One region of the Brevibacillus sp. AF8 genome, then DNA from elsewhere that is predicted to be linked to it. Evidence: riboswitches for the same ligand, from Rfam matches in the RefSeq annotation. Region 1 holds a riboswitch; the other holds the start of a gene.
The links. A riboswitch is a leader RNA that binds a small molecule or an ion and turns the genes downstream of it on or off. The one in region 1 is predicted to bind thiamine pyrophosphate.
Positions count from the first base shown of each region.

Region 2: another riboswitch for thiamine pyrophosphate. It lies ahead of thiS (sulfur carrier protein ThiS); the one in region 1 lies ahead of thiC (phosphomethylpyrimidine synthase ThiC).

Region 1 is NZ_JAGQDN010000003.1:84,547-100,448, reverse strand. It holds gene KB186_RS06735 (inorganic phosphate transporter) at 1-562, shown strand, start outside; gene KB186_RS06730 (hypothetical protein) at 632-871, opposite strand; gene lgt (prolipoprotein diacylglyceryl transferase) at 996-1,793, opposite strand; gene ligD (non-homologous end-joining DNA ligase) at 1,867-2,769, opposite strand; gene KB186_RS06715 (spore germination protein) at 2,938-4,518, shown strand; gene KB186_RS06710 (Ger(x)C family spore germination protein) at 4,515-5,681, shown strand; gene KB186_RS06705 (hypothetical protein) at 5,674-5,910, shown strand; gene KB186_RS06700 (GerAB/ArcD/ProY family transporter) at 5,923-7,281, shown strand; gene KB186_RS06695 (ATP-dependent DNA ligase) at 7,620-8,555, shown strand; gene KB186_RS06690 (DUF1904 family protein) at 8,964-9,293, shown strand; gene KB186_RS06685 (hypothetical protein) at 9,344-9,514, opposite strand; gene thiC (phosphomethylpyrimidine synthase ThiC) at 9,530-11,284, opposite strand; TPP riboswitch at 11,434-11,546, opposite strand; gene KB186_RS06675 (cation diffusion facilitator family transporter) at 11,793-12,674, shown strand; gene ku (non-homologous end joining protein Ku) at 12,736-13,695, opposite strand; gene KB186_RS06665 (hypothetical protein) at 13,819-13,962, opposite strand; gene rsmD (16S rRNA (guanine(966)-N(2))-methyltransferase RsmD) at 14,408-14,974, shown strand; gene coaD (pantetheine-phosphate adenylyltransferase) at 15,022-15,501, shown strand; gene ylbJ (sporulation integral membrane protein YlbJ) at 15,506-15,902, opposite strand, start outside.
Region 2 is NZ_JAGQDN010000001.1:394,646-410,547, forward strand. It holds gene KB186_RS01350 (sensor histidine kinase) at 1-513, shown strand, start outside; gene KB186_RS01355 (ABC transporter substrate-binding protein) at 611-1,642, opposite strand; gene KB186_RS01360 (ABC transporter permease) at 1,639-2,397, opposite strand; gene KB186_RS01365 (ABC transporter ATP-binding protein) at 2,397-3,179, opposite strand; gene tenA (thiaminase II) at 3,164-3,844, opposite strand; gene KB186_RS01375 (acetylornithine deacetylase) at 3,853-5,148, opposite strand; gene KB186_RS01380 (thiazole synthase) at 5,141-5,914, opposite strand; gene thiS (sulfur carrier protein ThiS) at 5,920-6,123, opposite strand; TPP riboswitch at 6,323-6,433, opposite strand; gene kapB (kinase-associated lipoprotein KapB) at 6,475-6,858, opposite strand; gene KB186_RS01395 (alanyl-tRNA editing protein) at 6,892-8,103, opposite strand; gene KB186_RS01400 (hypothetical protein) at 8,186-8,413, opposite strand; gene KB186_RS01405 (glycoside hydrolase family 18 protein) at 8,510-9,793, opposite strand; gene KB186_RS01410 (thioredoxin family protein) at 9,858-10,166, opposite strand; gene KB186_RS01415 (LysE family translocator) at 10,583-11,212, shown strand; gene KB186_RS01420 (NAD(P)-dependent oxidoreductase) at 11,307-12,197, opposite strand; gene KB186_RS01425 (aldehyde dehydrogenase family protein) at 12,224-13,675, opposite strand; gene KB186_RS01430 (helix-turn-helix domain-containing protein) at 13,799-15,902, shown strand, end outside.

The DNA of each region.
Region 1 (15,902 bases):
TGGTTTTGTGGTGATCAAGCTGGTGTCTTGGTTCGTTCGTAACTCCGCGTATCACAAAACCAATAAAGGTTTCCGTTCGATGCAAGTATTGTCAGCGTCTTGGCAGGCTTTCAGCCATGGAGCCAACGATGCGCAAAAAACAATGGGCGTAATCACCCTTGCTTTGATTTCTGGAGGATTCTTGGTACAAGCACCGGGCGAATTCGTTATTCCACTGTGGGTAAAACTTTCAGCTGCTCTTGCAATGGCTTTAGGTACAGCCTTTGGTGGATGGCGGATCATCAAGACCTTGGGTGGTAAGATTATGAAAATCAAGCCAATTTCCGGTTTCTCAGCAGACCTGTCTTCTGCCTTGATTATCACAATCTTTACAGCTTTGAAACTGCCAGTGAGCACAACGCATGTGATCACATCCGCCATCTTGGGGGTAGGGGCATCGCAAAAGCTGAACGCAGTAAAATGGGGCTTGGCTGGCCGGATTTTGGTCACTTGGGTCATTACCCTTCCGATTACCGGACTTTTGGCTGCTGCCTGCTACGTCGTGTTTGACGTATTCCTGTAGAGCTACATCTTTATCCAACAGATAACAGACACCTTTCCGTGTAGAGTACGCGGGGAGGTGTCTTTTTCATTAGCTTGATCCAGTTAAACGCTCCCATAAGCCAGGCTTAGGTTTAATTTGCACGAGGCGAATGGCAGAGAATGGGATATAGTCCAGCGAGCCGTCCCGTTCTTCAATTAATATGCCATTGGGGCTGTAATCATACAATTTACCTTCTGCATATGCAGATAATCCTTGGCCGATCATATCAGGAGCGAAATGAATACGTACATAACGATCGAGATACTCTTCCAAAATTCCATCATCCATGTTATTCCCATCCTTTTTTATTCTTTCTCCTAGTTATTGCCTGCATTGCGACAATTCAGACAAGGCAAAGAAAAAACCACCCAGTCGTGCAGACCTGAGTGGCAATGGATATGGCATGTTGACGTTATTCAATCGAGTTTTGGGAATGTCCGGCCTGCTTGCTTTTGCGTGCAAACACGAGTAGCAAGATGACACCGGCAGCAATCAAGCACAGACTGACTAATTGAGCGACACGCAGGGTATCGGCTATCAACAAACTGTCTGTACGCATGCCCTCAATGAAGAAGCGTCCAATCGAATACAGGATCATGTAGCTGAACAAGACCTGTCCATCGAATTTTTTGAATCGGTACAGTATGAGCACGAGAATGCCAAACACGATAAGGTTCCATATCGATTCATACAAGAATGTAGGATGGTAGTACTGTCCGCCGATAAACATTTGCTCGCGGATGAATGCGGGGAACTTTTCCATAAACTCGGCAGAGACTGGACCACCATGAGCTTCCTGGTTGATAAAGTTTCCCCAACGCCCGATGGCTTGACCCAAAATGACACTCGGCATAAAAATGTCAGCCAAGCGAAGGAACGGCAGATTATGCTTTCGAATATACCAGGTTCCTGCCAGAACACCACCGATTAATCCGCCGTGAATAGCCAAGCCGCCTTGCCAAACTGCGAAGATGTCCAGTGGGTTGTCTTTGTACTGCTGCCATTCAAACGTAACATAATACAATCTTGCACAAACGATGGCTGCTGGAATGATCAGAACCACCATGTTCAAGACGTGATCAGGATCAATGCCAGAACGTTTGGAATTGTAGCGCGCGAGATAAGTACCCAAGAAAAACGCCAGCCCCATAATAATGCCATACCAGTGAATCTTTAAGGGGCCGATTGCAATTGCGATCGGATCGATCATGAATGTGCCTCCTTGCCTTAAAACATCTGTGCCAAGTATAGCACAAATAGACTGCAGGATTCCAACTAATGGCTTACCGGGACTGCAAAAAGCCGAGGATGCCATCAAGAGAGGACCGCTTTGTCGGAGCAGAAATGGATGAGAATAAATCTCCGATTGTTTCCAGGCGTTTGGGTACCGTATAAACGGTGAAGTCTGTGGGATGACAATGGGGAACCTCTTCCCACAGAAGTGGCGTTGATACGGTTGCCTGTGGTTTTGCGCGGGTTGAATAAGGGGCTGGCAGTGTCTTACCGCGCCAGTGTTGCAAATAATCAATGTATAGCTTATTTCCCCGATTCTTCACGAAACGCTCGATGGTTAAAAGTGAGGGATGCTTGCTGACTAAATAGGATGCGATGAAATGTCCGACTTGGCGGGTCTGTTCAAACGTATAGCAAAGTTCGATCGGAACATAAACTTGCAAGCCGCTCGAACCAGATGTCTTGACCCATGAAGGCAACTGTAATTCATCGAGCAGCTCTTTCAATAAGAGGGCAGACTCTATCACAACACCAAAATCATCTGTGGAAGGATCGAGGTCAAACACGAGCTCAGTCGGAGTCTCATCCTTGGCGAGATGAAAAGAGACGTGCCACTCCAATGCTGCTTGATTCGCCATCCATACGAGTGTCGCTCGGTTATTGCACAGTACGTAACGTACGTTTTCCCATGTATGCGTTTGTATCCAGTCGGGTGCATAGTCTGGGGCATTTTTTTGATAGAAGTGCTTGTCACCGATTCCGTGCGGGTAGCGAATGACGGTTAAGAGCCGATCCTTGCTATACCTGAGCAGTGGGTCTGCAACAATCAGCAAATAGCGCAAGTAATCTAGCTTGGTTACCTCGGCCTCTGGCCATAGAGGCTTGTCAGGATTTGTGATGGACAATACGTGATTGTCGATCGTCAGCTCGTACTCTTTTGTTGCAGGACGCAATGACGTTTTCACCTTCTTTTGAAACGGTATAGGTGTTCCTACTATCTCCCACCCACGATTCTCTATGTATTGAGAATTCCTCTTTGCATATATTTCCTGCCAATCAACCATAATACGGGTAGCTTTCCAGTGGTTGGTGATGAAATGAAATTCAAGAAGAAAGATAAAATGAAGGACCTGATTGAGACGATGAATGCCTGCAGCTTGATTGATCTGGAGGGTATACCGATTTCGCCTCAATTGGGAGAGAACATTGATCTGTTGAAAAAAATGTTCGCTGATTGCTCCGATTTTGTCATACGGGAATTCCGCCAAAAAAACAGTGTCCGTGCAATTGCTGTCTTCGTCGATGGGCTGATTGATACCAAAGAGGTCAATTCTGCACTGAAATCGTTAATGGTGCTTGAAGACGGCGATGACGATATAAAAGTGATAGAAGAGTCACTTTTGCCTGTTTCCCAGATGGGAAGAGTAGACGATTATAAAAAGCTATTACAGGCTGTGCTTTCAGGTGATACAGGCATTCTTGTAGAGGGAAATACAGAAGCACTTACGCTCGGCATTCGTGGAGCAGAAAAACGCTCCGTAAACGAACCGGAAGGAGAAGCGGTCGTACGGGGGCCGCGTGAGGGTTTTATCGAAAATATTCGCACGAACACGTCGATGCTACGGCGAAAATTGCGAACACCTCGATTGAAAATGAAGTCCTTGGTAGTTGGACGTGAGACAAACACCAACCTGGTGGTTGCTTTTCTGGATGGGATTGCTGATCCAGAGATCGTTCAGGAGGTCACTGCTCGAATCAGTAAGATCAATTTAGATGCTGTGCTGGAAAGCGGATATATCGAAGAGATGATCCAGGATAATACATACTCGCCTTTCCCTCAGGTTATGTATTCCGAGCGCCCAGACACGGTCGCTGCGGCATTGCTGGAGGGACGTGTCGCGATATTTGTGGATGGGACACCGATGGTTTTAATCGTGCCTGTTACGTTTTGGATGATGATGCAGGCCAGCGAGGATTACTACGAGCGATTTCAAATGGCTACGCTTGTACGACTACTGCGTTATGTATTTCTCATCATTTCACTCATTACCCCTGCCTTATATGTGGCCATAACGACTTATCACCAACAGATGCTGCCAACCACGCTCCTTTTAAGTATTGCGGCTGCGCGCGAGTCCATTCCTTTTCCTGCTATTGTAGAGGCTTTTATCATGGAAATTTCTTTTGAAGCCTTGCGAGAAGCGGGGATTCGTCTCCCGAAAACGGTCGGGCAAGCCGTCAGTATTTTAGGCGCGCTGGTCGTAGGTCAAGCAGCTGTGCAGGCAGGGATTGTTTCTGCCCCCATGGTTATCGTTGTATCGCTCACAGGGATAGCCTCATTTACCATCCCGCATTTTAATGCATCGATTTCATTGCGAATGCTGCGCTTTCCGATCATGATTGCGGCTTCGATCCTCGGCATCTATGGAATGCTGGTAGCGTTATTGCTAGTCCTCGGACATATGGCCAACCTACGTTCTTTTGGTGTCCCATATTTATCTCCGCTGGCACCGATGTCAATCGGCGATCTCAAAGACGTCCTGATAAGAACGCCATGGTCGATGATGGAAAAACGCCCGAGCTTTTTGGGAGTTCAAAACGCAAGGCGTATGAACGATGGTTTTGCTAATTCTATGCAGCAAAGAGGAGGGCAATCAGGGATGACAGGAAACCGTCATCCAAACGAGGAGGGACAATCGTGAAGGCTGTGACCCGCATATTGGTGGTGTCGCTCTGCATGTTCCTGATTTCTGGTTGTTGGGATCGGCGCGAAGTAAATGACATGGCTATCGTCATTGCAATGGCGATGGATAAGGAACCAGACGGAAGGTATCGGTTCTCCATTCAGGTCCCCCTGGTCAGCAGCCTAGGCGCACAGTCTGGAGGGGGTGGGGGGACGAGTGGTGATAAGAGTTATTACGTTGATTCCGCAGTGGGCAGGACAATTCGGGAAGCAAATGGCTTGATCCAAGCAAGAATGTCTCGGAGAATTTACTACTCCCATCACCGGATGATCGTGATAGGGGAAGAACTGGCGAAGGACGGAATGTCCGATGTGCTCGATATTGTGGCACGCTTTCCGGAAAACAGACTGACAGCATACATTGTCATGACAAAAGGCAAAGCAATCGAATTACTAACCGCACAGCCGCAATTTGAACGTTTTTCAGGAGAAGCGATGCGTGAGTTGGTCAAGATGGGGGGCATTAGTGTAACGTTGAAGGATGTGGCCCAGATGCTCGGTACACCAGGGGTTGATGCCATCTTACCCGTTCTAGCGGCTGTGGATTCCCATCCGAAAGGAAAGTCAAAAGAAATAGAGGCGACGGGGGTAGGGTTATTTCGACAAGACAAGCTCGTAACCATCGCGAAGCCCAAAGAGCTGCTCGGCTTGCGATTGTTCCAACGCGAATTTACACCGTTTTCTATTGTGCTCCCCCTTACCAAGCACGAACGGCTTACGATAACTCTTTCGAAAGGAAGGGCGAATATCAAGCCTGTGATTAGGAAGGACCACATCCATTTCAAAATTGACTTATACACTTCTGCCGTTGTGGTGGAGAATCAGTCAAACCTCGATCTCGAGGAAGAGAAAAATATTCGAATGCTGGAAGCGAAGCTCGTCGAGCAAATCAATAACGGTGTGAACCACATGATGCAAACGATCCAAAAGAAACAATCAGACTTCATCGGGTTAGGAATCGCGTTGTCAAGGAATTATCCGCGAGAGTGGCGGGACCGATATCGGAACAGGTGGTATAAGGAACTTCCGAAAATCACATACGAAATACGATCCAAAGTGAACGTGGTCAATTTCGGACAGACAACGAAGAATATAACCAAAGGTGAAGATGATCATGAATAGAATATTTCTGGTTTTTTTTGTCTTCATGCTGTTACATTCCATTGGAGAATTCATCCTGAAGCGAAAAGGCATAGATGGAAGACAGCAACGAGTCATTGTTATTTTTTACACCCTAACGATTGTTTATCTGATCGCTTTGCAATTCCAGTATTATCAAATCCTACCCACGAGTAACATCATGAACATTTTCTCTCCCCATGTGAAGTGGTGGGTGGATCAGTTCGTATAAGGAGGACCAAGTATGATTCACAAGCAAGTTGTCAATCATCGGCAAATTGCCTGGCTCGTCGGCAGTGTCTTGATGACAGGGATGATGATCGGTTTCTTGCGGTCTGTCGTTCAGGTAGCGAGGATGGATGGTTGGTTCTCTCAAATTTTCCCCATCTTTTATGCGATTTTTGTCGCCTACGTTTTGAGTGGGCTGGTGGAGGCCTACCCTGGGAAGAATATCTTTGAAATCTTGTTTATTATTGGCGGGAAGTGGATTGGTGGAGCTGTCAATCTACTCATTTTGTTTTATATTTGGATCATCCTGGCGATCGATATTAAAGGGGCTGCTGATTTTTTACATATCTCGTTATTGCCAAACACGCCATTGGAGGTCATCTTACTCGTCTTCGTCCTACTGATAATGTACTATGGTAAAACGAGCCTTGAGGTGGCGGCGCGAGTAAATGAGCTTTATTTTCCTCTTTATTTCCTCATGTGTATATCGTTATATTTCCTGCTAATGAATGAATACAACGTAGAGCGATTGGAACCAATTTTAACGAATAGATTGGATCGGATCGTGATCAGCAACTTTTTTCCAGTGGGTGTATATGGTGATGTATTTCTCATTGGGGCATTCTTACATGCCATTGTAGAGCCGCGGCTATTTTATGCTGCGATGAAGCACGGGGTCATTATTGTTGGTTTTGGAACGACGATTATGTTGCTCGTTTTGCTCGGGGTGATGGGCTACATTATCGCCGGTCGACTGAATTTCCCTATCTATATTCTCGTCCAGCAAATTCACATCACAGATTTTCTGGACAGGGTCGAAATGATCCTCTTTAGTGTTTGGTTTCCTGCTTTCACAATTAAAGTCATAGTCGCTTACTTGGCGTTTTTAGTGGGGGTGGGATCGTTTGGGGGACAGAGGCATTACAATACACTCAATGCACCGTGTGGATGGTTTATCGTTGTATCGTCCATATTCGCGTTTCCAAATATAGCACATATCGATCAATTTATTAGCTATAGCTTGCCGTTGATCGTGCTCGTCTTTCAATTGCCGCTGGCGCTCTTTTTGCTTGTTCATGTAAGGCGAAAGAATAAAGGAAGAGAGCAAAGCCTCATTCCCGAAGGAACGAAGCTTTATCGATTTTACAGGTCCATGGTATGGACCACGACAGTCTGTTTAAGTGGTTGTGTGATCGTGATAGTGGTTGGGGACTTTTTTAAGGATAAATCAGCGATAGCTGGGGGAGCGACCGCTGTTGTCTACATTGTCCTCTTACTGATAGCGCTGTTGACAAGCTACGGGGAAATGCAGGCCCTTAATCATGGCAAGCAAAGGCTGGGGAGAACAAAACAGGCTGGGTCGTTTCGACAATGAGGTCAAAAGTCAAGGGGTTCCTTACTCCAAAACACACTGACGAGGGGCTGGATTCTTTCCGTGAAAGCGCGCCAGCCTTCATATAAAAATGAAAGTATTTACCACGGTTATCGTGCTATTGGCAAGCATTATGTAAGGGACAAACGCTTATAAACGACGGAAGCAAAGTAAAAATAGAGTAAACCAGCTAAAAATATTTGAGAAAAAGCGTGCCTATGTAATGATGTTGCACGCTTTTTTGTTATTTGCAACAATTGAATTTGGTATGAAGCACAACAAAAACTCCCATAAAGAAGAGTATAAGATCCATACTACATTTCCCTTTTCTGAGGTGAAAGATGAATCCAATTATACCTATGGAGCCAATAAGCTGTGAGAATATACCCCAAGGGGACGAGTGGATTGCCCAAGTTAAATGGGATGGGGTTCGAATCCTGACTTACTTTGATGGACAGGGAACTCGTTTATACAATCGGAGAATAAATGAGCGGACCCACCAATACCCAGAGTTAGCTCACATACAGACATATTGCAATGCTCGCTCGGTGATCTTAGATGGAGAAGTGATTGCATTAGGAACTGACGGAAAACCGTCATTTCATGAAGTGATGCGGCGGGATGGGATTAGACGATTGGAGAAAGTCAGCCAGGCACAGAAGGCTGTCCCTATTACCTATATGATCTTTGATGTCATATTTACAAATAATGAGTGGAAAATCGATCTTACATTGAGCGAACGTATCAACTTATTACAAGAAATCATTATTCCCAATGACCATGTACAATTGGTTGATGGTCATGATAATGGAAACGCTATGTATGAGATCATTAAGCAGTACGGTATGGAAGGCATAGTTATGAAGAATCTTAACAGCAAATATGTCATTGGTGGGAAAGAGAAGCAATGGCAAAAGAAAAAATACTATCGTGACACCATAGCTGTCGTTGGGGGGGTTACGCTGCGTGATAACGTTGTGAATTCCCTCTTGTTAGGGCTGTATGATCTGGAAGGGCGCCTATTTTATATTGGCCACGCAGGAACAGGCAAATTAACTCGAAATGACTGGATGGCCTTGACGGAAAAGATTGTACCTTTGATACAAAATGAAATGCCATTTGTAAATACCCCAGCAAGGTTCAAGGGTGCTGTGTGGTTAAGACCAACTGTCACGGTTAAGGTACAATTCGCGGAATGGACAGAAGGCTATACGTTACGGCAACCGAGTATTCAAGCAGTTGTTGATGTACCTGTTGATTACTGTGTATTGGAGTAGAGGCTCTTGGTGCAACACAGAACAAAAAACATCCCATAAATAGTGGGATGTTTTTAATATTGCTTCTTTGTGTTTGTCATCCTATGTATGTGGAGCTGGCGGATGCATTCCTGTTAGAATTTTACGAAACTTTTTTATTGATTAAGTATTAAATTCGAGCTATACTACCTGTATAAAGTAACTGGGTTAGCGGGTTGGGCTGTATCTGGTTGAGCTGCTTCCTCCTTCCGTGGTACGTCCACCACACCTCATGGAAGGGAGCTGCTCTCTGATATGGCCCTCTTTGTGTCCCTCGCCCCAGTTGGGAATGTTTGTTGTTCACTTTCTTTAATCCTTTTTTCGTTGATATACAATTAGAGACTTGTTTATAATGACTGTGCGAACTCATTTACGAAAGAAGGAATTGACTTGCCGTTTCTTCGGTTTAAAGGCTTTGCGAAGCAAGACATAGAGCCCATTTCTCAGATTCTTATAGAAGAGTTTTCCAAAATTGCTGAGGTAGCTCAAGAAAAGGTGAAATTGGAGCTGCTTCAGGTAGAGCAACTAACGAACAGTCCTTTGTCTGTAGAGATCATGATGTTTCCCCGTGAACAAAAGCAACATGATGCGATTGCAAACGCCGTCCACGGCATTTTGAAGAAGCAAGGCTTTTTGCAAGTCCATATTTTCTTCATCCTGTTATCGCCCACTCTCTATTATAAAGAAGGACTTCCGTTGCAAGTCGGAATGGCGAAATAAGCAAGAAAAAAAGGTCGAGATCCTCCAAAAGGATTTCGACCTTTTTCTATTTAATAATAGAGGCTTTCGGATTGCAGGCACTTGGAGCATGTACGCGTAAGTGGCGTTTCGATATAGACGTGACTGCAATCCTGTTGAATGAGTCGCAATTGTTGTTTAGAGTGCTCTAGCTCAGCCTCTAGTCGAAGGATTTTTTCGCGTAAACGACTGGCTTCCTCCATATGAATCCCCCTTCATTACGACTGATACAAACGGCTTCCCTGTTCGCGGAACTCACGCGATTTTTCCTGCATCCCTGCAAGAATGGCGGGATCTTGCGCACCCCCTTGTTCATTGGCGATGTGACGAATGTCGTGCGATATTTTCATGCTGCAAAATTTAGGACCGCACATGGAACAAAAATGGGCAGATTTGGCGGCTTCTGCTGGCAACGTTTCATCGTGATATTCGCGGGCGCGCTCCGGGTCCAGCGACAAATTGAATTGATCGTTCCAGCGAAAATCAAAACGAGCTTTGGATAAGGCATCGTCTCGCTGTTTTGCCCGCGGATGTCCTTTTGCGAGATCAGCGGCATGCGCAGCGATTTTGTATGCGATTAAACCGTTGCGGACATCCTCTTTATTCGGAAGGCCGAGATGTTCCTTGGGCGTTACGTAGCAGAGCATCGCTGTTCCGAACCATCCAATCATGGCAGCGCCAATCGCTGAAGTAATGTGATCATAGCCGGGGGCAATGTCTGTCGTGAGCGGCCCGAGTGTGTAAAAAGGAGCCTCATGGCAAATGGATAGCTGTTTATCCATATTTTCGCGAATGAGATGCATGGGGACGTGACCGGGGCCTTCTATCATGACTTGTACGTCGTGTTCCCACGCAATTTTTGTGAGTTCCCCCAATGTTTCAAGCTCCGCGAACTGTGCCTCGTCATTCGCATCCGCGATAGAGCCAGGACGTAGTCCATCTCCAAGGGATACACAAATGTCATAGGCCTTCAGAATTTCGCAAATTTCAGCGAAATGCGTATACAGAAAGTTTTCCTCGTGATGGGCCAGGCACCATGCCGCCAAAATCGATCCGCCGCGAGAGACGATACCGGTAACGCGGTTAGCTGTCATGGGGATGTAGCGCAAAAGAACACCAGCATGAATCGTGAAGTAATCGACGCCTTGCTCCGCTTGCTCAATCAAGGTGTCTCGGTAAACCTCCCATGTCAAATCCTCGGCTTTCCCATTTACTTTTTCAAGTGCTTGATAAATCGGGACAGTACCAACTGGAACGGGACTGTTGCGGATAATCCACTCCCGCGTGGTGTGTATATGTTTTCCCGTCGAGAGGTCCATAATGGTGTCGGCACCCCAACGGACAGACCAAATCATTTTTTCGACCTCTTCTTCCATGGAAGAGCTGACGGCTGATGTTCCGATGTTGGCATTGATTTTGACATGAAAGTTGCGGCCAATGATCATCGGCTCGCTCTCAGGATGATTGATGTTAGAAGGGAGGATCGCACGTCCAGCGGCGATTTCTGCCCGTACAAATTCAGGAGAGACCCCCTCGCGAATGGCAACGTATTCCATTTCCGGTGTGATGATATTTTTTCGGGCATAATGAAGCTGGGTAACATTTTTGCCTGGCTTTGCCCGTTTTGGTTTGTAGCCCTCTCGAGGGAAAGTGGGGAGGGTGACAGCCTTCTCTTCGTTTCGGATGCCGTCGTCGACTAGTTGTGGTTCGCGACCGACATACGTTTCCACATCATTTCGCTCATCAATCCATTGGTGGCGAATGGAGGGGAGTCCTGCTTGAATGTCAGGGACATAACCGGATGCAGTATACTCGCCACTCGTATCATACACGCGAATGGGAGGATTGGGTGTGGAGCCGGACAATCCTTCGGTAGGATGAAGAGAAATCTCGCGCATCGGGACACGGATGTCCGCACGACTACCTGTCTCGTATACTTTGCGACTACCTGGAAAAGATGACACCAATGACATAAGAAAAACCTCCTTGTTTTGGTTGCACGAAAGCGAGAACCGTTTAGGGAGGCGAAAGAAACATCCCGCGAAAAAGCGCCGCATAAACAACATGCGACGCCAACGCGAGAGTAGAGAAGAAACGGGTATCCTAAAAATACACGTATCTTTTCGTGTCGTATATGACATTCCTCCGCTGGCATTACCCAGTTCAGGTTCAACGGTCGATGGCACAGTACCATCCTCTCAGCCTGGTGAATTCCAAGCTCCCGTGCTTTTTTATTTTTGGATTGCAACAATAGGATAACGGGAAGTCAAGTTAATTTCAAGGATAATTTTCTAGTGAAAAATTGCAGGTGTGCAACACATTTTCCTCCCCCCTATTCTCATGAATCGGACTAAAACTGTTTCTGTAGACCCACATGATTCCTATCTGTTACGATGAAGTTCGAAAAAAAGCAACTGCTTCCAGCGCTTTGATTTTCCGCGTTGTCGAAGCAGATGGAGAAGTATTTTGAGGTGATGAGGTATGGATGTTTATTCGGATCTAAAACAAGGAGAACGTGGAGCGTGGGTGAGTATTTTCGCCTACATTTTCTGCTCTGTATTAAAAATAGGAGTTGCGTATGTCACAGCGTCGGAAGCTTTAATGGCCGACGGTCTTAACAACTCAACAGATGTGGTCGCATCAATTGCTGTTTTGATTGGGCTGCGTATTGCAAGGAAACCACCTGACAAAGATCACCCGTATGGCCATTTCCGGGCAGAGACGATTTCAGCACTTGTCGCATCATTTATTATGCTATTTGTCGGAGTTCAGGTCATTACGAATGCTGTACCATCCTTGTTTGATCCACAACATTCGGCTCCTGACCTGTTAGCAGGGTGGACAGCACTTGCAACTGCCGTTATTATGCTTTTCGTCTATCGCTACAATAAAAAGCTCGCCATCAAAACAAACAGCCAAGCACTGGATGCAGCGGCCGCTGACAACCGTTCAGATGCATTCGTCAGTATCGGGACGTTTATCGGGGTAGCTGGCGCACAGTTTCAATTGCATTGGCTCGATCCATTAGCTGCTTTTGTTGTTGGTCTCATCATCTTGAAGACTGCGTGGGACATTTTCAGAGAAGCAACCCACCGTTTAACAGATGGCTTCGACGAAAGCGAGCTTGCGGACCTGCGGGCAACGATTTCCTCGATTTCAGGAGTAAAGGATATCAGTGACATCAAAGCCCGCTACCATGGAAGCAGCGTGCTGGTTGATGTTGTGATCCATGTAGATCCAGGGCTGAATGTGGTGGAGAGCCACACCATCACCGAAAAAATTGAAGAACAGATGCGCAAGATTCACCGCATTAACGCCGTTCATATCCATATTGAACCGTGCAGGAAGATGGCGCCTAGTTAGATTCCATCATGGGAATACAAAAAACCTGTCCAATGTGGGCAGGTTTTTTTGTTATGTGCTGCTAACCAGAGGTAGCCTTCTTTTTGCGCAGTGTTTTGGTTGTAGAAGTAGTCGTAGTTTTTTGGGGATCGGCTGCGGTCGGCTTTTTTGATGCTTGCTCTTTTTCGGACGAGGAGGCAGCAGTGGTGCGTTTTCGCGCAGGCTTTGAAGGAGTCGGTTCCGGCTCGATTTTGATGGGTACTGCGGCTTGACCGGCTGTAGACTCCAAGCTTTCTTTTAGGGCTTGCATGAGATCAATAACATTGGTTCTTGCCACAGTAGGTGCAGTGGCGATTTCCTGACCCTCCAATTTTTTCTCAATCAGTTTTTGCAGGTCGGATCGATATTCATCCGTATATTTTGCCGGATCAAAAGGGAGCGTCATATTGCTAATGAGCTCAGTTGCCATTTTCAGTTCGTTTTCGGCCAACGTTACATTGGCCTCAGGCAAGGCGGGCACTTGATTGACGGGGCGTACCTCATCCGGATAGAAGATCGTCTCCAGCATGATGCAATGTTCATACAGTCGGATAACGGCCAGGCTTTGCCGATTGCGCATCGTTACCTGTGCAACGCCGATCTTTCCTGTTTGTTCCATAGCCGATCGCAGCAAGGCGTATGCTTTTTCGCCGGTGTCTTGTGGAGATAGGAAATAGCTCTTGTGAAAATAAACAGGATCAATCTCCGACAAGTCTACGAAGTCGATAATTTCAATGGCTCTGCGTGTTTCTGGCGTAATGGCTTCCAGATCATCATCGTCGATCATGACAAAATGTCCTTTTTCGTATTCGAAGCCACGGACGATTTCATTCGTATCGACCTCGCGCTGGCAGTGTGGGCACATTTTCGTGTACTTGATCGGGGTATTGCACTCTTTATGCAGTTGGCGAAAGCGAATATCGCGCTCTTCCGTTGCAGTAAACATGCGAACAGGTATATTGACGAGGCCGAAGCTGATTGAACCCTTCCACACCGTATGCATGCGGATACCTCCTTCACAGTCATTTTTGTATAGTATCTGTATCCGCTTAGAAGAAGTGCCGAGGGAATTGAAGGTGGAAAAGTAAAAAGCCAGCCGATTCGATGCGGCTGGCTACATATGCAACTATTGTCCATGTTTGACGATGTCCGATTGATCTGCACGCGATTGCATGTCACGCGCCAGTTCGACGTCTTTGCCTGTGCGGTCTGCAATGGACTGGGCTTTGGACGCCTTCAGCTTTTGTGCGGACGGTCGCTTTTCTGCCATGATTGACTCACTCCCTTCAGGCAATCTACATGTAGAGGGTTTTACAGGTACATGTAGTATGCGCTGGACACAAAAAAAATACCCCATCGCCAAATGACGAGGGGCAGCCGTTCAACTCCTCCCGATGAAGGGAGCGATGGCACGAAATGCTCCTATCAGACACGTCGTGCGCCAAAGTGAACAGCCTTTCAATTATGGGAGAGGAGAAACCGGAGGAAGAGCTTATGGGGAAACGTAAGTCTTCTCCGCGGTTGTCAGCGACACCGTTGCGTCGCTATTCATCATCTTTTCCAATAGAATGGGGTTGTATACCTTCTTGCGCATAAATTTTTCCAGTTGCTAATTTTACGGGTGTATGCAGTTGTGATAGTATGATATCATTCTCAGTCTTAGAAAATCGCGTCTTAAAACATACATATCAGGAAAGCAGACAGGTGAAATGAGTATGCGAGTCATCGCTGGAGAACACAGAGGAAGACGGTTGGCAGCAGTTCCGGGCAAAGGAACCAGACCGACAACCGATAAAGTCAAAGAATCGATTTTTAATATGATTGGCCCCTATTTCGATGGTGGTTGGGCATTGGACCTATACGCAGGAACAGGTGGTCTCGGGATCGAGGCATTGAGTAGGGGAGTGGATCGAGCTGTTTTTGTGGAGCGAGATCCGAAAGCGTTTGCCGTGGTAAAACAAAACGTCAGCACTTGCAGGCTGGACGATTATGCCGAGGTATATCGCATGGATGCGGAGCGCGCCATTCGCACGCTGAGTACCCGCCATCAAAAATTTGATCTTGTCTTTTTGGACCCGCCATACGCCCAGCAAAAGATTGTTGAAGAAATTGCGATGTTACAAGAGCTGGGAATGTTGGCGGACGGAGCTTGGATCGTGGCTGAGCATGATATCGCAGACTCCTTTCCGGATGCGATTGGTCATTGTGTGAAGGATCGAGCAGCGAAGTATGGGGATACGGCCATTACCGTTTATTATTACGATTTGGAACCACAAGCCTAACTTTCAAATTAAGGTGCGTAAAGAGCATCAAGGGAGGATAACCCGCTATGGCAATCGCCGTATGTTCAGGAAGCTTCGACCCTGTTACTTATGGGCATCTCGACATTATTGCGCGGGGTGCCAACGTTTTTGATAAGGTCATTGTCGCCGTCTTGATCAATTCAAAGAAAAACTCATTATTCAGCGTAGAAGAGCGTGTCGAATTGCTTCGTCAGGCAACGGCTGACATGAAAAATGTAGAAGTGGACTCATTTGACGGCTTATTAATTGACTATATGAACAAAAAGGGCGCACAGGTGATCATTCGTGGCCTTCGTGCTGTTTCTGATTTTGAATATGAGATGCAAGTCGCCTCGATTAATAAAAAGCTCGATGAAAATATCGAAACGTTTTTCATGATGACGAACAATCAATATTCGTACTTGAGTTCAAGTATTGTGAAGGAAGTTGCGAAATACAAGGCGAGTGTCGCAGATTTGGTGCCGCCAATCGTAGAAGAGGCACTGAAGCGAAAAATGGCCGAGTAGATTATCACGTCTTACTGCGGTTCATGCGCGAAAGAGCCAGGCTGGTACACAAAAGAATTGCACCAACGCCTATGGCGAGTCCCCCTGATAATAGCAAGGTCTCCCACCAACTCGTCGCAGGGACCTCAGGTTTCGCATGCACAAATACAGGGACGGCTTGCTCCACGAACCAGGAGCTGACTGTGGCAAGTGGCCCCCAAAAGACGAAGGTCAAAATCGCAGCTAGCAAAGCATGCAGGGATCTGGCAATCAAGTAAGGGGCGACACGAATATCCGTTTCACTCAAGATACTTGCGACCTGCGCGTGAACACTCAAACCGCCCCAAGACAATATCGCACTGGCAATGGCTGCTTTCCAGACCAAGGAAACTTCATCAGGGACAATGCTCGCTGCCTGTGCG
Region 2 (15,902 bases), on a different contig from region 1:
GACTTGAATCTCGTCTCCATGCTGGAATACGAGATGCAGCCCATCCATCCCAAACCAATTCGGCTATCGACACTAGCCCGGCAAATTGTCACTGACTTTTTGAATAATGATTTGGCAGAGACGTTTACCATCGAGTTGGATGTCACGACTGAACAATGCTTCGTGATGGGCGATGAAAAACTCCTTGTCCGCGCCATTACGAATTTGATCCAAAACAGCATCGTGCATAACCCATCAGGCTGTCGCATCCACGTGCAAACGACCCTGTCACCCAACCAGCGCAATGCTCTCCTGACTATCACTGACAACGGAAAAGGCATTGAGCAAAGCATGCTGCCTGACTTGGTGGAATTGCCGTATTCGTCAAAAAGAAAATCTCCGTTACACAATGGTCATGGTCTCGGTTTGCCAATGGTTGCACGTATAGCTGCCGCTCATCATGGACACCTGCTGTTAACAAGCGATACAGGAAAAGGGATGACAGCAGAGCTTTGCTTCCCCCTCTCTTCCTAAAAGAAAGACAGCATAGAGAAAGCACCCCTTGACTCGCCAATGGAGAGTAGACTCTCACAAGCGTGCAAATGAGGTGCTTTTAATGTTCCTGCGTCAATTACTTCACGAGATCGCGCATGATCTCTTCTGCTTTGACGTCAGTGGTTATCAGCTTCTCTTTTTTCATCCAATCAATCAGTGTTTGCCAAGATTCGGCCGTCTGGTATGCGAAAGGCTTTTCCCCCGCATCCATCAACGGAATCAGGGTATCCAAGCTCTTGGTCTCAATGTCTTTTTCCAGCGGGAAATCGGCAGCCTGTTTGGCAAGCAACAGATCGAGTGCCTTTTCCTTATTATTTTTCACATAGTCCTGGCCCTTGCCAATCGCACGCAGGAAACCTTCCACAGCTTTCTGCTTTTTGCCCAAAGTCTCGTCACTTGTTGCCAATACGAGCTCATAATAGTCTGGAACACCAAACTCAAAAGGCTTGAACACATTGACTGGAATGCCGTGCTTCTCCAAAATCAGTTGTTCATGGTTGATATAGCCACCTACCACTGCATCGACCTTTTTGGCCGTCAACGCTGGGACGATGTCAAAGCCGATATCTGTGAAGGTCAATCCGGAATCATCGCCACCACTATGCTTCACAACTTGACGTACGATCGATTCATCCAGTGGAAGTGATGGATAACCGATATTTTTTCCAGCCAACTTTTGCGGAGTATCGATTCCACTGTCTTGGCGCGTCATGATCACGTTTAACGGATGACGAACGAGCGCACCTACAGATACGACAGGAACGCCTTCTGCACGAGCTTGGATGAGCTGTGGTTGATAGCTGATCGCCAAATCCACTTTGCCCGCAGCCGCCATCTTCAACGGATCATTGCTGTCCGAAGGCATTTGCATGGTCACCTTGAGGTTCTCGTCTTTGAAATACCCTTGCTCCTCTGCGGCATACAAGAAGGAATGTACAGCATTCGGATACCAATCGAGCGCAATCGTCAACTCAGTCGGCTCCGTTCCTTTATCAGCAGGGGCTTGCGTCTGACCAGCATCCGAGCTCGCCTGATTGCCGCATGCAGCAAGACCCGTTGCCAATGTAAGTACCATGAATGCTTTTGTCCATTTGTTGAAAGGTTTCATTGTTGTTCTCCTTTGATTTTCATATGCGGGGAAAAATGACGTTCGATTCGTCCAACTAGCCAAAACAGTAGCATGCCGAGAATGGAGAGTAACAGGACCGAGGCAAACAACGCGGGTGCCTGAAAATTGCCGGATGCCCGTCTCCCAAAGTACCCGAGTCCCTCGCTCGCTCCCAGCCATTCCCCAATCGTCGCCCCAGCCACACTGTAAGTAGCTGCCACTTTCAGACCACTGAAGAAATGGGGTAAACTCGACGGGAGTTGCAGCTTGGTGAAAATTTGTCCGTTCGTTGCCCCCATTGTTTTTAACAACTGGAGCATTTCCTTGTCAGTCGAGCGAAGTCCATCATACGTGTTGACAACGATCGGAAAGAAAGTAAACAGAATCGTTACAGCGATTTTTCCAGATAAATCATAACCGAACCATAAAATAAATACAGGTGATAATGCGATGATTGGGATTGTTTGGGAAATAACGATGTACGGATAGACCAGACGCTCCACAATCCGACTGCGAATCATTGCAAAGGCAAGGGAGATTCCAAATACAATCGAGATCGATAGCCCCAGTAACACTTCCTTTAACGTCGCCCAAAGATGTACACCTACTAGAGAGGTACGTAAATCCCACAACGATACGACCACAGCGCTAGGCGGTGGTAAAATGAATGGCGGCACCCCAAGGAAGCGACAACCAGCTTCCCACGCCAGGAGAAAAATGGCGATGGAGATGCCAAACCAAATGCCTCTCCCCATCATGCTTCTCTCCTCAAGGGCTTCATTGCTGATTGGCGATCCTGTCGAAGCAATTCCCAAATTTGCTCACGCAATGCCAAAAATCCGGCCTGGTTGCGGCTGCTCGCCGTTCGCGGTCTGCTCACCGGAACGGTTAATTCGATGGGCTTGGTGATCGGACTACCTGAAAGGACGATAATCCGATCTGCAAGTAGAATAGCTTCGTCGATATCGTGCGTAATCATCAGCATCGTACTGCCTGTTTCCTGCCACTTTTCCATCAGCCACTCTTGCATATCCATTCTCGTAATTCCATCCAATGCACTAAATGGCTCATCCAACAGCATCATCTCTGCGCCTGAAAACAACGCACGCAAAAAGGAAACCCGCTGACGCATGCCACCGGAAAGCTGGGCTGGATAGCTGTCAGCCCAATCCTGAAGCCCGTACCTTGGCAATTGCTGTCTGACACGCTCATGCGCTTCTTTTTTCGTCATACCTTTGATTTCCAGCGGCAAAGCTGCATTTTCGACAATTGTACGCCATGGCATGAGCAGATCGCGTTGGGGCATATAGCCGACCTGCCCTAAACGATTTGCGACTGGTACACTGCCGAGCCTGATTTCGCCTTGTCCCGGCTCAAGAAGACCTGCGATGAGCTGAAACAAGGTGCTTTTCCCGATCCCGCTCGGACCGATCAAGCTGACGAATTCCCCTTTTTCCACACGCAGATCAAAATGATCGAGAATCTGCCTGTCGCCATACGAAAAGCTGACGTCGGCGAAAGCTAGTTGTTCTCCCACGGCCACATTTCCTCTCTGTAGGACATGTCCCAGAACATGTACTCCATTTTGGAGGTGTTGACGAAATACTCCTCCAGTTTGGCCAGTTCTTGCTCGCTCTTACCTTCCGCCAATTGGTTCATGATCTCAATCAGCCAAATCGCCAACTGCCCAAATTCATCAGAGCTGTACATACGTACCCATTCGCCATACAGTTCGTGATCCAGCGCTCCTTCTACTTGTGCCAAGCGCTTTCCGATTTCCCAATAGCTCCATGTGCATGGGAGTAGTGCACTCACCAAGTCGGCCAACGACCCTTGATGAGCGACACGCAGCATGTAGCTGGTGTACCCGAGCATCACAAAGGAAGGCTCTGTCGCTTCCAGCTCCGCGCGAGAGATGCCAAAGCGCTCGGCATACTGACGATGCAGCTCCATCTCTGTGTTCAGCGTCGATTCTTGCAAAGCGGCAAAGCGAGAGCTTGTTTCCAGATCGTACGCCTTCACACTGGCAATCGCGAACATTTTCGCGTAATCAATCAGATAGATGTAGTCTTGTTTCATGTAATATTTGAAGGCACCAACAGGCAGGCTGCCATCTCCAAGTCCGGTGACGAAAGGATGTTGATGAACACGCTCCCAGATTGGGGCTACACTTTTTCTCAAACGATCAGTAAAGGTTGTCATGCGGATACTCACTCCTTCGCTTCCTTTGGGGTATTGCACCAGGTGGCGATGAAACGGGTCATGATCTGGGCAAAATGAACGAGCTGGTCAGGATCAATGGATTCATCTACGGCATGTGCATGTGCGAGCTCACCCGGTCCGAATAGGACAGCCGGAATGCCTGCATGCGCAAACCAGCCTGCATCCGTCACCGTAGGCGACATGTTAACAATAGGCGTTTGATGCATGAGACTCTCATATGCGGATTGCAGTGTAGCCAACCCCGGATGCTTCGTATCCAACTCCAGTGATGGGAAGATTTCACCGCGCTCCTCAATCATCGAACGTCCACCCCAACGGAAGGTTGGAGGATTGTCTCTCAGCCAAAGATCAGCGGCTGCTGCACGCCCGACGTGATCCTCGATCTCTCGAATAATCTCTTCATAGGATTCGTTCGGATAAAAATGAACAGTAATCCAGAGAGCGCAACGGTCTGCGATGAACGCAGCGTGACGACCTCCCTCGATGACTGCGGGATTGATCGTATTGCTGCCTGCCGGGAAGCCGGGATAGGACTTCATTACTGCCCAGTCCCGCTCCAGCTCCTGTAGTGCGGTAATCACCTTCGTCATTTTTTCAATGGCAGAAGCTCCCCTGACGCGGCCGCCTGCATGAATCGTCTGTGCACGCATTCCGTCATGCAGCGTCATCGGACTCTCAATCGTGATCCAGCCTGTAATGACCCCGCCCTGCCCTTGCATTTGGAGATTACTCGTGTCCACTACAACGGCGTAGTCAGCCTGATAGCCACGTTCGATGGCGGCCAATGTCCCCGCTTCACCCGCTTCTTCACCGATGACGGATTGAAAGAGCAAATCGCCTTGGAGCTCGATTCCGTGTTCGCGAAGCATTTGGATCGCAAACAAGCTCGCTGCGAGTCCGCCTTTCATATCCGCAACTCCACGACCGTACAGGCGTCCATCCTTGCCATATGTCAAAGCAAAAGGTGGATACGTCCACCCGATGTCATCTCCGACTTCAGCCACATCGATATGCCCGTTGATAATCAAGCTGTTTGCGTGAGTTGAGGCACTCCCTGATAACCGCCCGACGATATTGTCGTCTCCCGGATATACCGTCCAGCGATCCACTTCGAATCCCATCGCTTGCAGTCTATTGGCGATTACTCCTTGTGCGACATCGCTGTTTCGTGCGGGAGGACTCACAGTCGGATGAGAAACGAGCTCTGCCAATAAGGCGAACAGCTCTTCTTTGCGGCTGGCAATCGATTCTACCGCTTCTGTCAGTCGATGCACGTTACTCAATCATCCCTTCGGTCGGGCTGCTCGCGGATGCGTAACGCTTTTTCGCGATACGGCCTGCCAGGAAGCCTTTGCGACCTGCTTCGACCCCTAGCTTCATCGCTTCTGCCATCAGGACAGGATTGTCAGCGAGAGCGACTGCTGTATTCAACAAGACACCGTCAGCCCCCAGTTCCATCGCTTTTGCGCAGTCTGCTGGCGAGCCAATCCCTGCATCTACGATAATCGGTACTTTCGCATCTTCGATGATAAAGCGGATATTGTTTTCGTTGACAATCCCTTGCCCGGAACCAATTGGAGACGCACCTGGCATAACCGCATGTACGCCAACCTCTTGCAGACGTCTGGCCAGAATCGGGTCATCATTGGTGTAGGTCAGCACGATAAAGCCTTCTTCCACCAAGATTTTCGAAGCCTCGAGCGTGCCAATCGGGTCAGGGAGAAGTGTTTTCGGGTCTCCAATGACTTCGACCTTGATCATGTCACACAGTCCAGATGCTTTAGCCAAACGGGCAATGCGCACTGCTTCCTCTGCTGTATAGGCACCTGCAGTATTTGGTAGCAGGGTGAATTTTTTCAAATCGAGTTGTTCCAAAAAGTTCGGTTCTTGCGGATTTTCCAAATTCAAGCGGCGAATCGCAAAGGTCAAAATTTCTGCTTCCGACACCTCTACTGCTTTCCCTTGTGTATCCAAATCAGCGAATTTACCTGTCCCTAGAAGTAAACGGGAGCGAAACTCGTAAGGTCCAATTTTCAATTTATCCATCATGCTGATCATCCTCCTCCGACAAAATGAACGATTTCTATGCGATCTCCGTCTGCAATCGGTGTTTGTTCGTACGCAGAGCGATTAATAATGTCACCATTTCGCTCAACGACGACAATTTTCTCTTGCAGGGAATAAGAAGCGAGCAAGGCCCGCACTGTCGTGATTTCTTCCGCCAACTCTACTTTTTTCCCATTCAGTTGAACAATCATTGATTACCTCCTTCTACTGGAAAAAAAACGGCTTCTCCCACCTGCCTGAGTCGATTCAGACAAACAGAAGAAGCCGTATACCCATCCCATCTCCCCGGACGAATGGCATAAAAAAACCATCCGCCTCGGATGGTTGAGTGTCATCTTATCATCCATGCTCGCAAACAAGCATAGTTCCGCTCGGATGCGACATGTGATCCTGATTCCAAATACCTCTTCCTCCGCTGGCATGACCCAGGTCAGGTTCAACGGTCAGTAACACACTCGTTACAATCTCAGCCAACGTTGCTTGGCCCCCGTTTGGTAGTAAAGCTATGCAATTATCGTACATTCGAGTTTTACAGTACCACTCTATTTCGTGTTTGTAAAGGCTTCCTTGTGCATCTTTTCGAGCTCAGCGAGACAGCGCTCTGCCCAAGCTGCCATTTTTGCAAGCTTTTCCATTTCTCTCTCCATCGCCTGACGCACAGATTCCTTGTAATCTGGAATCGCTCCATTGTAGTGAATGACCCCTTGGACAGGCGTCATGAATTTTTCCATGTAAGAGAGTGCTGGACGCTGGTGAAACAGCGGCACATCTACTTCGTAGGAAGAATGCAAATCGCCTTGGGTTGGGTATTTGGTTACTGCCAACACTTTTACCAGCAGCTTCGAGTCGTGGATTTCCAATACTTCTGCAATATATTCACCAGTCCGCTGCGAAACACGAACAATATCTCCCGGATTCCAGTTCATCGCGGTTTCCTCCTTTTCTTGAATCGAATGCATTTACATCAGCGAGGCTTCCAGCAGATTGCGTGCATGCAGCAATACTTCTTCCGCATCCACTACTGACTGCCCGCCACCCTGTGCCATGGCAGGATTTCCCCCGCCTTTTCCGTTAATGATCGGCAAGGTTTCTTTCAACACTTGATTGATGGCTATGTTGACTTCTTGTCCACGAGCAAACACGACTTGCATTTTGTCTTCGGCAGTAGCAGCCAAGAGGCAAATTGCATCTGGCGCCAGAGCAGTAGCCAGCTGTGCGAACTGCTGAAGCTGTTGAATGGTTTTGTCTGTGAAGGTGCTCATTATGAGGCGAGAATGACCGAGTTTGGTGGCAGCAGTCAATTGTTGATTGACTTCCACTTCCAAGAGCTGCTTATCCACTTCTGCCACTTTTGCCTTCAAGGTGTCGCGTTCTGCAAGGAGACGTTCCGTCTGTGCGATCAGTTCTCCTTCATTGGTAGCGAGCAACTTCGCCGTATCACGAACGACAGCTTGCTTTTGGTTATAGTCCCGCAAAGCTCGCCAGCCACAGATAAATTCCAAACGAATGTTTCCGCGATGCCGCTCCCAGCCCAAGATCTTGATCATCCCGACTTCGCCCGTCCGCGCTGGATGTGTTCCTCCACATGGATTGTAATCAAAATCAGGTATCATCACGACGCGAATATTTTCCGTAACAGTCGGTTGTTTTTTCAAGGGCAGCGTTGCCAATTCCTCGTCATCAACAAACCGTGCAATGATGGGGTGGTTTTCCAAAACAATCTGATTCGCTCGCTTTTCTACCTTCTCCCATACATCTGCAGTCAACTCATCCAGTCGTACATCAATGGTGACACGCTCTTTGCCCAGGTGAAAGGCGACGGTCTCCGCCTGCAAGATTTCCAGGAAAGACGCCGATAAAATGTGTTGACCAGCATGCTGCTGCATGTGATCGAAGCGGCGGTCCCAATCGATGTGCCCCGTTACTTCCGCTGTGCTTTCGGACAAAGGAGCCTCCAGTCGGTGACGAATTTCGCCATCTACCTCTTCCACATCTACCACACGAATCTCTTCCAATACGCCCAGGTCGGAAGGCTGTCCGCCTCCAGTAGGGTAAAAAGCCGTTTGATTCAGTACCACGTAAGGTGTCCCATCTTGCTCGACACCAGTCCTAGTCACCTGGGCCGAGAAGGTTCTTGTATAGGCATCCTGATAATAGAGTCTGTCGTCCATCGTTACTCCTCGCTGCATGGAACCATGGTTCCAGCCTGATTCTCCCACTTGGGGGCAAAACGAAAAAACGTATGTATAAAGCTTAGCCAAACAACTGATCCATTTGTTTTTCGCGCTCTTGACGCTCCTCTGGGCTTGCCAGGTCATACTTTTTCAATAAATGAAACAGCTCGTTTAGACGCTCTTGGCTGAGTTCGCTATTCAACTGATTTTTGAATTGACTCACACGCAATTCCGACAGATGAGGCGCTTGTTCTGCCAGTTTCTTGAGTACGTCCTCATGGCTGTGATCCAATTTGCATTCTCCCATGATTTCTCCCCTTTTCCTTCCTGTCATCTTCATCATACCATGATTGTTCATTCGAAAAAAAGGCGTACAACCCGTGATGGAATGTACGCCAGATGACTATGCACGCTTGCGGACGCGAAAGTTCTCCTCGATCAACAGCCAATTTTGCGGAAATGGCAAACCGAGTTTCCAGTAGCTGACGCCTCGCAAACCAAGCTGTTTAACCAGATTGAACTTGGCTTGGATCGACCGTGCATCCTCAAACCACACCTGATGTTGCTTGCCTTGATTATCGGTGTACGTAAAAAACGGAGCCTGCGCCCGATAGTCATACCGGATGACGGCATTATGCTGGGAAGCCAGTGCAATCGCTGCCTGTGGACTCAATGCTCGCGCTGTCGTCCCTCGCTCGTACGGTAAGGTCCAGTCGTATCCGTACAGATTTTGGCCCATCAAAATTTTCTCGGCTGGTATTTCGGTAATGGCGTACTGTAAGACACGCCGCACCGGTCCGATCGGAGAAACCGCCATGGGAGGACCACCACTATAGCCCCATTCATACGTCATGATCACGACAAAATCGGCAAGCGCTCCTATCGCCTTGTAATCATGGGCGGAATACCATTTGCCTGCTTGCACAGCACTCGTCTTCGGCGCGAGCGCAACAGACATCATCAACCCCGCTGCATGTATACGATCCCTTGCTTTTCGCAAGAAGCTCGCGTACGCTTCTGCACCTGTTGTAGGCAAAGCCTCCAAATCAAAATGGATATCCCCCATTCCAAGCTCACGGGCGGTCGCGAGAATATTATCCAACAATTTGTTCTGGAACTCTTGATCGTTCAGGATGAGTGCGCCCAATTCCGTGCTGAACTGACCTTTTTCCAAATTCGTCACGACCATCATCAGTAGGGCCTGGTTTTCTTTTGCGATTGCCGGAAAATTGTTCAGATTTGGTCGTTGGAGAGTTCCATCCCGTTTGATACGAAAGCTGAACGGTGCCAAATACGTAAGATGAGGGGCAGCCGTCCGAACATCCGCTTCCATCGCGGGTGGGACTGTACGGCGCGGTTCCACATACGCATTGAAATCAGCCGCTCGTCTAGGGCGAGGCGGGATATATAGCTTTTGCCCGACTTGTAGCGGTTTATAGGGAGAAATCCCATTGACGCGAGCAAGCTCTGCTGCGCTGATCTGATTTCGCTGACTGATCGTATACAACGTATCTCCTCGTTTGACCCAATAGTAGCTTCCTACAATCGGGATCACCATCGCCTGTCCGGTTGCCAGTTTATCGGGGTCTGGCAATTCATTCGCCTTATTGATCGCTTCCGGGGTCGTTCCGTACGTCTCGGCGATGCTCGCTAAGGTTTGTCCTTCTTCCACCACGTGGATTTGCATACGCCCCCTCCTTCGCATTTCTTCTCTCTTTGTCATATTCATGGCGAAGGAAATAGGTGTATGTCTAGGCAAGAGGTTTCAATACATCGTATAAAAATCCAACGGACTGGATGGCATAATGGCGGTCTAACAATTGATTTTTATAAAAGATCAGCAAGGCGGGTACGCTGGTTACTTGCCATTGTTCTGCCAATATTGGTGCCGTATTAATGTTGATCTGATACAGAGGGACGGTAGGCAATGTTTCTTGCATGATGCTGAGCATACGTGCTGCAAGCTTGCAGGTCCCACACATCGGTGTATAGACAAAAAGAGCGACCGACTCCTTTTCTTGCAGGTATTGGTTCAGTTCTATGGAGGATAGTTCTTGCAAGTCGTTCACTCCTTTCTATCTCATCGGACATGATCATTCATGCTAGACCCACTGTTTGTGGATGTCAACAGCGTGATGCACAGGCTTCGTAAAAATTGATAGCCAATTGAATGTTTTCAGCTATTTGTTTCATGATCGAAAAGATAATGTCAGAGCGGTTCTTCTGTTTGCCTGTTTTTCTTGTTTTACTTGTCGATGAATCCGCCTTTTCTCACTTATATGAATCAAAACATCCCCGTTCTTGCCCCAATCAGTCCTTTTTACGGCGTTCCGTTTACACTTAATCTGTTTAATTTCGACCCGACGATGTACTATAGCTATAGCAACCCGACAGTGATCCATCCGTTCGAAGCATTGTATGTGATTGAGCACTCTTGTGCAAAAATGAACAAAACCACGGAGAGGAGTTATGTAAATTGGTGAGCTTTGGTACTCTTATTGCCTTTCTATTTGTTTCGCTCGGCATGGTTTGTTCTCCGGGCCCTAACATGATTTACCTCATTTCTCGTACCATTTCTCAAGGTCGCAAAGCTGGAGTCATCTCACTTCTTGGTGTCATACTTGGATTCGTGATTTACATGATTGCAACCATGCTCGGCCTCTCTGCTCTTTTCATAACGGTTCCGTTTATTTACGAATCAGTCAAATGGGTCGGAGCTGTGTACCTGCTTTGGCTCGCTTGGAATGCGGTCAAACCGGGTGCAGCTTCCATTCTCAAGCCTGATACTCTTTCGATTGAACCACCGAAAAAGTTATTTTTGATGGGATTCATGACAAATCTACTGAACCCCAAAATTGCAATTTTGTATGTTTCACTCTTGCCTCAGTTTGTAGATCCTGCGCGGGGATCGGTGCTCCTGCAAAGTGCTACTTTAGGCCTCACACAAATAGCCGTCAGCTTTACCGTTAACCTGCTTATTGTTCTGGTAGCAAGCAGAGTTGCTATGTGGTTTGGCACACGCCCAACATGGCTGCGCGTGCAGCGTTGGCTCATGGCAAGTGTCTTGACAGGTCTTGCTGCGAGTCTTGCTTTTGATCGCAGATAGTGATCCATACTTTCATTCAATAAGAGCCTGCATAAAAAAGTAGACTACAGCAATAGTTGCCGTAGTCTACTTTCTCTTTCGTCAAACTCAACACTTAACGCGCAATCGTTGTATGAGCCAGCTCCTCGGTCACGGTACAGACCGCACTCGAATCCCAGCTCCCTTTGCCTTGTGCTTTGGCTGCCGCATACATTTGCGCAACCGTGCCTCCAACGAGAACAGGCACTTGCTGTTCACGTGCGGTTTGTGCATATAGCTGTAAATCCTTGTGCATATGATCCAAGGAAAAGACGGTATTTTCATACGTACCGTACAAGATGTTCGGCCCAAAAACAGAGAGCACACGATTGTGGGCAGAGCCTTTGTCCATAACAGCTGCCAGCTTGTGTGGATCAACGCCAGCTTTTGCCCCGACACTGAACGCCTCGCCCAACGCTGCTGTAATGACTGCAACGACAGAGTTGTGACAAAGCTTCGCCACCTGTGCGGAGCCGGATTCCCCCAGATAAAAAATTTCCTTCCCAATCGCCCTGAGATAGTCCATGATTTCCGGAAGCTTTGCCTCATCACCGCCAACCATAATGGTCAACGTTCCGGCAGCAGAACCCGCGGGTCCTCCACTCACCGGACAATCATAGTAGTAGATCCCTTTACCTACGCCATGCTGATTCAGACGTTTTGCCGTGGCAGGATCGATCGTACTTGTATCAAATACGAAACTACCAGCCCCTAATGATAAGAAAAGTCCGTCCTCACCCAGCATGACTTCCTCAACAATCGCAGGACCTGGAAGCGAAGTGAAAACGACACGCGCTACGCTACCCACTGCCAGTGGAGACTCTACGACCGTCGCTCCTTTTTCCTTCGCCCAGGCTTTTGCTGCCGGACTTGGATCATAGGCATACACGTGGTAGCCTTTTTGCAGCAGATTGCAGACCATCCCTTTGCCCATTGCACCAATGCCGATAACGCCAATCGCTTCCATCTTCGCTCCTCCTGCTTTCCCTATACTTATGGCCGAATATAAACTGTTTTTGTCTCGACGTAAAAATCGAGCGCTGACTCCCCTTGCTCTCTCGGACCCAACCCAGATATTTTTTTGCCGCCAAACGGAAACTGTGATTCAAAATGAGTCGACGGCATATTGACATGCGTGACACCTGACTGAATGCCTTTGACAAATTGGAACGCTTTTTGCAAATCGTTCGTAAAAATCGTGGAGGACAAGCCGAATTCCACCTGGTTAGCCACTCGCATAGCATGTTCGAAAGAATCCACATCGATCACGGCGATCACAGGGCCAAAAATTTCTTCGTTGGCAATCGTCATCTCCTGCGTGATGCCGGTAAACACCGTCGGAGCAACGAAATAGCCCTGGGCGAGATCACCATCTACAAGGCGCTTACCCCCGCATTCCAGTACGCCGCCTTCTTCGATGCCCTTCTGTACATAATGAAGATACAAATTGAGCTGATGCTCGTCCACTACTGGACCGTTATGATTGTCTGGATCGAAACCATTCCCGATTTTCAAGCCCTTCGCCCGCTCGATCAGTTTTGCTTTTACTTGTTCGGCTACTTCGGGAACAACCAATACACGACTTGTCCCCGTACAGCGTTGGCCATTATCGAAGAATCCACTCAATACGATGGAATCGATAGCGAGGTCAATATCGGCGTCCGCGAGTATGATCGCCGGATTTTTCCCGCCCATCTCCGCCTGAATCTTGCCTCCTCTGGCTCCAACTGCCCTCCCCAAGGCAAGTCCCACTTCAGAAGAACCCGTAAATGAGATCCCTTTGACCAGTGGATGATTCGCTAATTCATCCCCGATTACCGCACCCGGTCCTGTTACCAAATTCACAACGCCACTGGGAACGCCGCTTTCAATCAGGAGCTGTACCAGCTTTACGCTAATCAAGGAGGTGTTGCTCGCTGGTTTGAATACAACCGTATTGCCCGCGAGGATGGCTGGGACGATCTTCCACAAGCCAATCCCCAGCGGAAAATTCCACGGGGCAATGATCGCGAAAACCCCGATTGGCTCTCGCACCGTGTAACCAATTACCCGTTCATCAAAGGAAGGCACCGTTTGACCCGTCAAGCGTGTGGCTTCCCCGGTCAACTGCTTCATGGAAGTGATTGTCTTGGCAACTTCGCCTCTCGCTTCGCGCAATGTTTTTCCTACTTCACGGGTGATCGTTTCTGCGAGCTCTTCTTTGTGTTTTTCCAATAAGTGAATGAGGGAAAACAAGAACTCTCCACGTGTGGGAGCCGATTTTTGCGACCATTCACCAAAAGCATTGGCAGCAGCTTCAATCGCAGAACGTGCATCCAGCCCGTCCGATTTTTGAAAATAACCGAGAATCTCATTCGTATTGGCAGGGTTCGTGCTAGGGAAAACCTGTCCAGTATGGCTCGTCACCCAAGCTCCAGCGATGTAGTTATTGTAGGTTGCTGTCAAATCGTCTCCCACCTTCCGCGTCTTATAGAAGTATTGTATATAGCAAAAATTATGAATACAATGTATATACAGACACTTATTTCCAACTATAAATGTGTATTTCTCTACATGGAGGACACGTGGATGAATTCTTTTTCGCTCCTGCTTAAAAAACTACATGAATGGTTTGGCGATCAGCCCTTTTCGATCTGGTTCCAATTTTCGCGTGATCGACATTTTCGGCTTGTTTTCTCCTCTTTTCATGAAAACGCCACCACGAATATTCCCCCTCTGACAGTACCTCCCTGTGACAACGTTGCTGTCCACATGCGTTATACCTATGCCCAACAGAAATACCGTTTTTTCTACGAAAACGAGGGACAAGCCGTCATTTGCCTTGCACATACAACAAACGAACCTATCATTCTTACCGCTGACCAATGGGAACTATTGTGGTTCGGCATTCGCCTGTTGATGGCAGAAGAAAAAATGACAGCCAAAGCAAAGGAAAGCAAGAAGCTTTTTGAAGGAATTCGTTCGATATCTGCTACCCTCGACGTTCACCAAATCATCCGTGGCATCATTGGTAATGCACTGGCTGTTATCCCGGCTGCAGACGCAGGCCTCCTGCACTTGTACGATCCCACGATCGACCGATTGATTCCGAAAGAGGCCGTCGGTTTTCACGATACGGTGTTCAAGGATCTCAAAATGCGGGTGGGAGAATCCATCGCGGGCAAAGTGTTCGAAGACGGAATCCCACGCATGTACAGAACCAACCAAGAAACAGCCCATGCGATGAAGGATATCTCTGCTAACAACTTTCACTCTCTGAACCACGCCAAAGCATTGCGTGACTTGAATGGGTTGTTATGTGTTCCAATATCACGTGGAGAAAAGCGTATTGGTGTACTTGTCCTGCATCAGTTTCATCAGGAAAATGTGTTCACCGAGTACGACCTTGACCTCCTCCAAGGCTTCGCAGACCAAACTTCCATCGCCCTGCAAAATGCCGAGCTCTATGCTGAAGTCAAACAAGCGTATGACCACATGGCTGCCATGAGAGCCCAACTGCAAGCCAAGCACGATGATTTGATACAACGCAACCATATCCATGAATCTATCAAGCAGTTGTCCTTGCAAAATAAAGGGGCCGAAACAATCGTAAAAAACCTAAGCAAAATGACCGGACATTCCATCCATTTTGCCGACTGGCTTGAGCAAAAAATGTATCCTGAAAAGAGTATGATATTTTTTAGCTGGGATGAACTGTATACGTTGCTGAACAAAAGAAGACAGCCTGTTTCTGTCACCTTGTTCTCTCCCGCTTCGGGTGACGATCAACTATTTTGTTTGTATCCACTAATCAATGGGAGCATTTTTCTCGGATGTCTCATGATTCCCTTGGACGAACGCGGACTATCTGATCTCGCACGTATGACAGTCGAGCAAGGGAGTGCTGTGCTCATACTCGATTTGGTAAAAAAGCAATCGATCAGCTCCGTGCTGTACAAACGTGCACACGATCTTTTTCAAGAACTGATCGCAAGCAAAGGCAATGAACTGGTTGACCGCGCCCGTTCGATGGGGTTACAGCCGCAAGCAAAATACTACTTAGTTTATGCCCATCTGACGCAGTGCCAAGACCTGGCATTGCTAGAAGCAAACATTCACCGACTCATTACCCGTTGGAAATGGGAGTTTAGTAAAACACAGATGTTTGTCTATGGATTCCATAACCATGTCACCCTCCTCGTCCGGTCTTTCGGCTCTCGAGATGGAAAGGACATCCGGGAGAGGCTGCAACAAGCGTCCTATGAATGGGATCTTGGCAAAGAAGCATCGTTATCCATTGGTGTGGGAAGTTTGGCAAGCGGGATTGAGCAAATCAGCAAAAGCTACGAGGAAGCCAAGAAAGCCGCTCACTACCTGACCAACCGCAGCCGTTCTGGTGTGGTGCACTACAAAGACCTTGGTGTCAATCGCCTCATGCTGAACCAGAGTCAGGCCGATATTGATGCATTCATTCAAGATGTCTTTGCCCCTTTCTGGGAAGACCCGGAAAAATATGAGGAATGGGAACAGACAATCATAACGTATATGAAATGCAGTCAATCCCCTCAACTGACCGCCAAAGAGCTGCACATTCACGTCAATACGCTGTATCAGCGATTGCGCAAAGTTGAGGAGCTTCTTCATATTGATTTGCGAAATCCCGAAGACTTGCTGAAATTACAGCTCGCTTGTC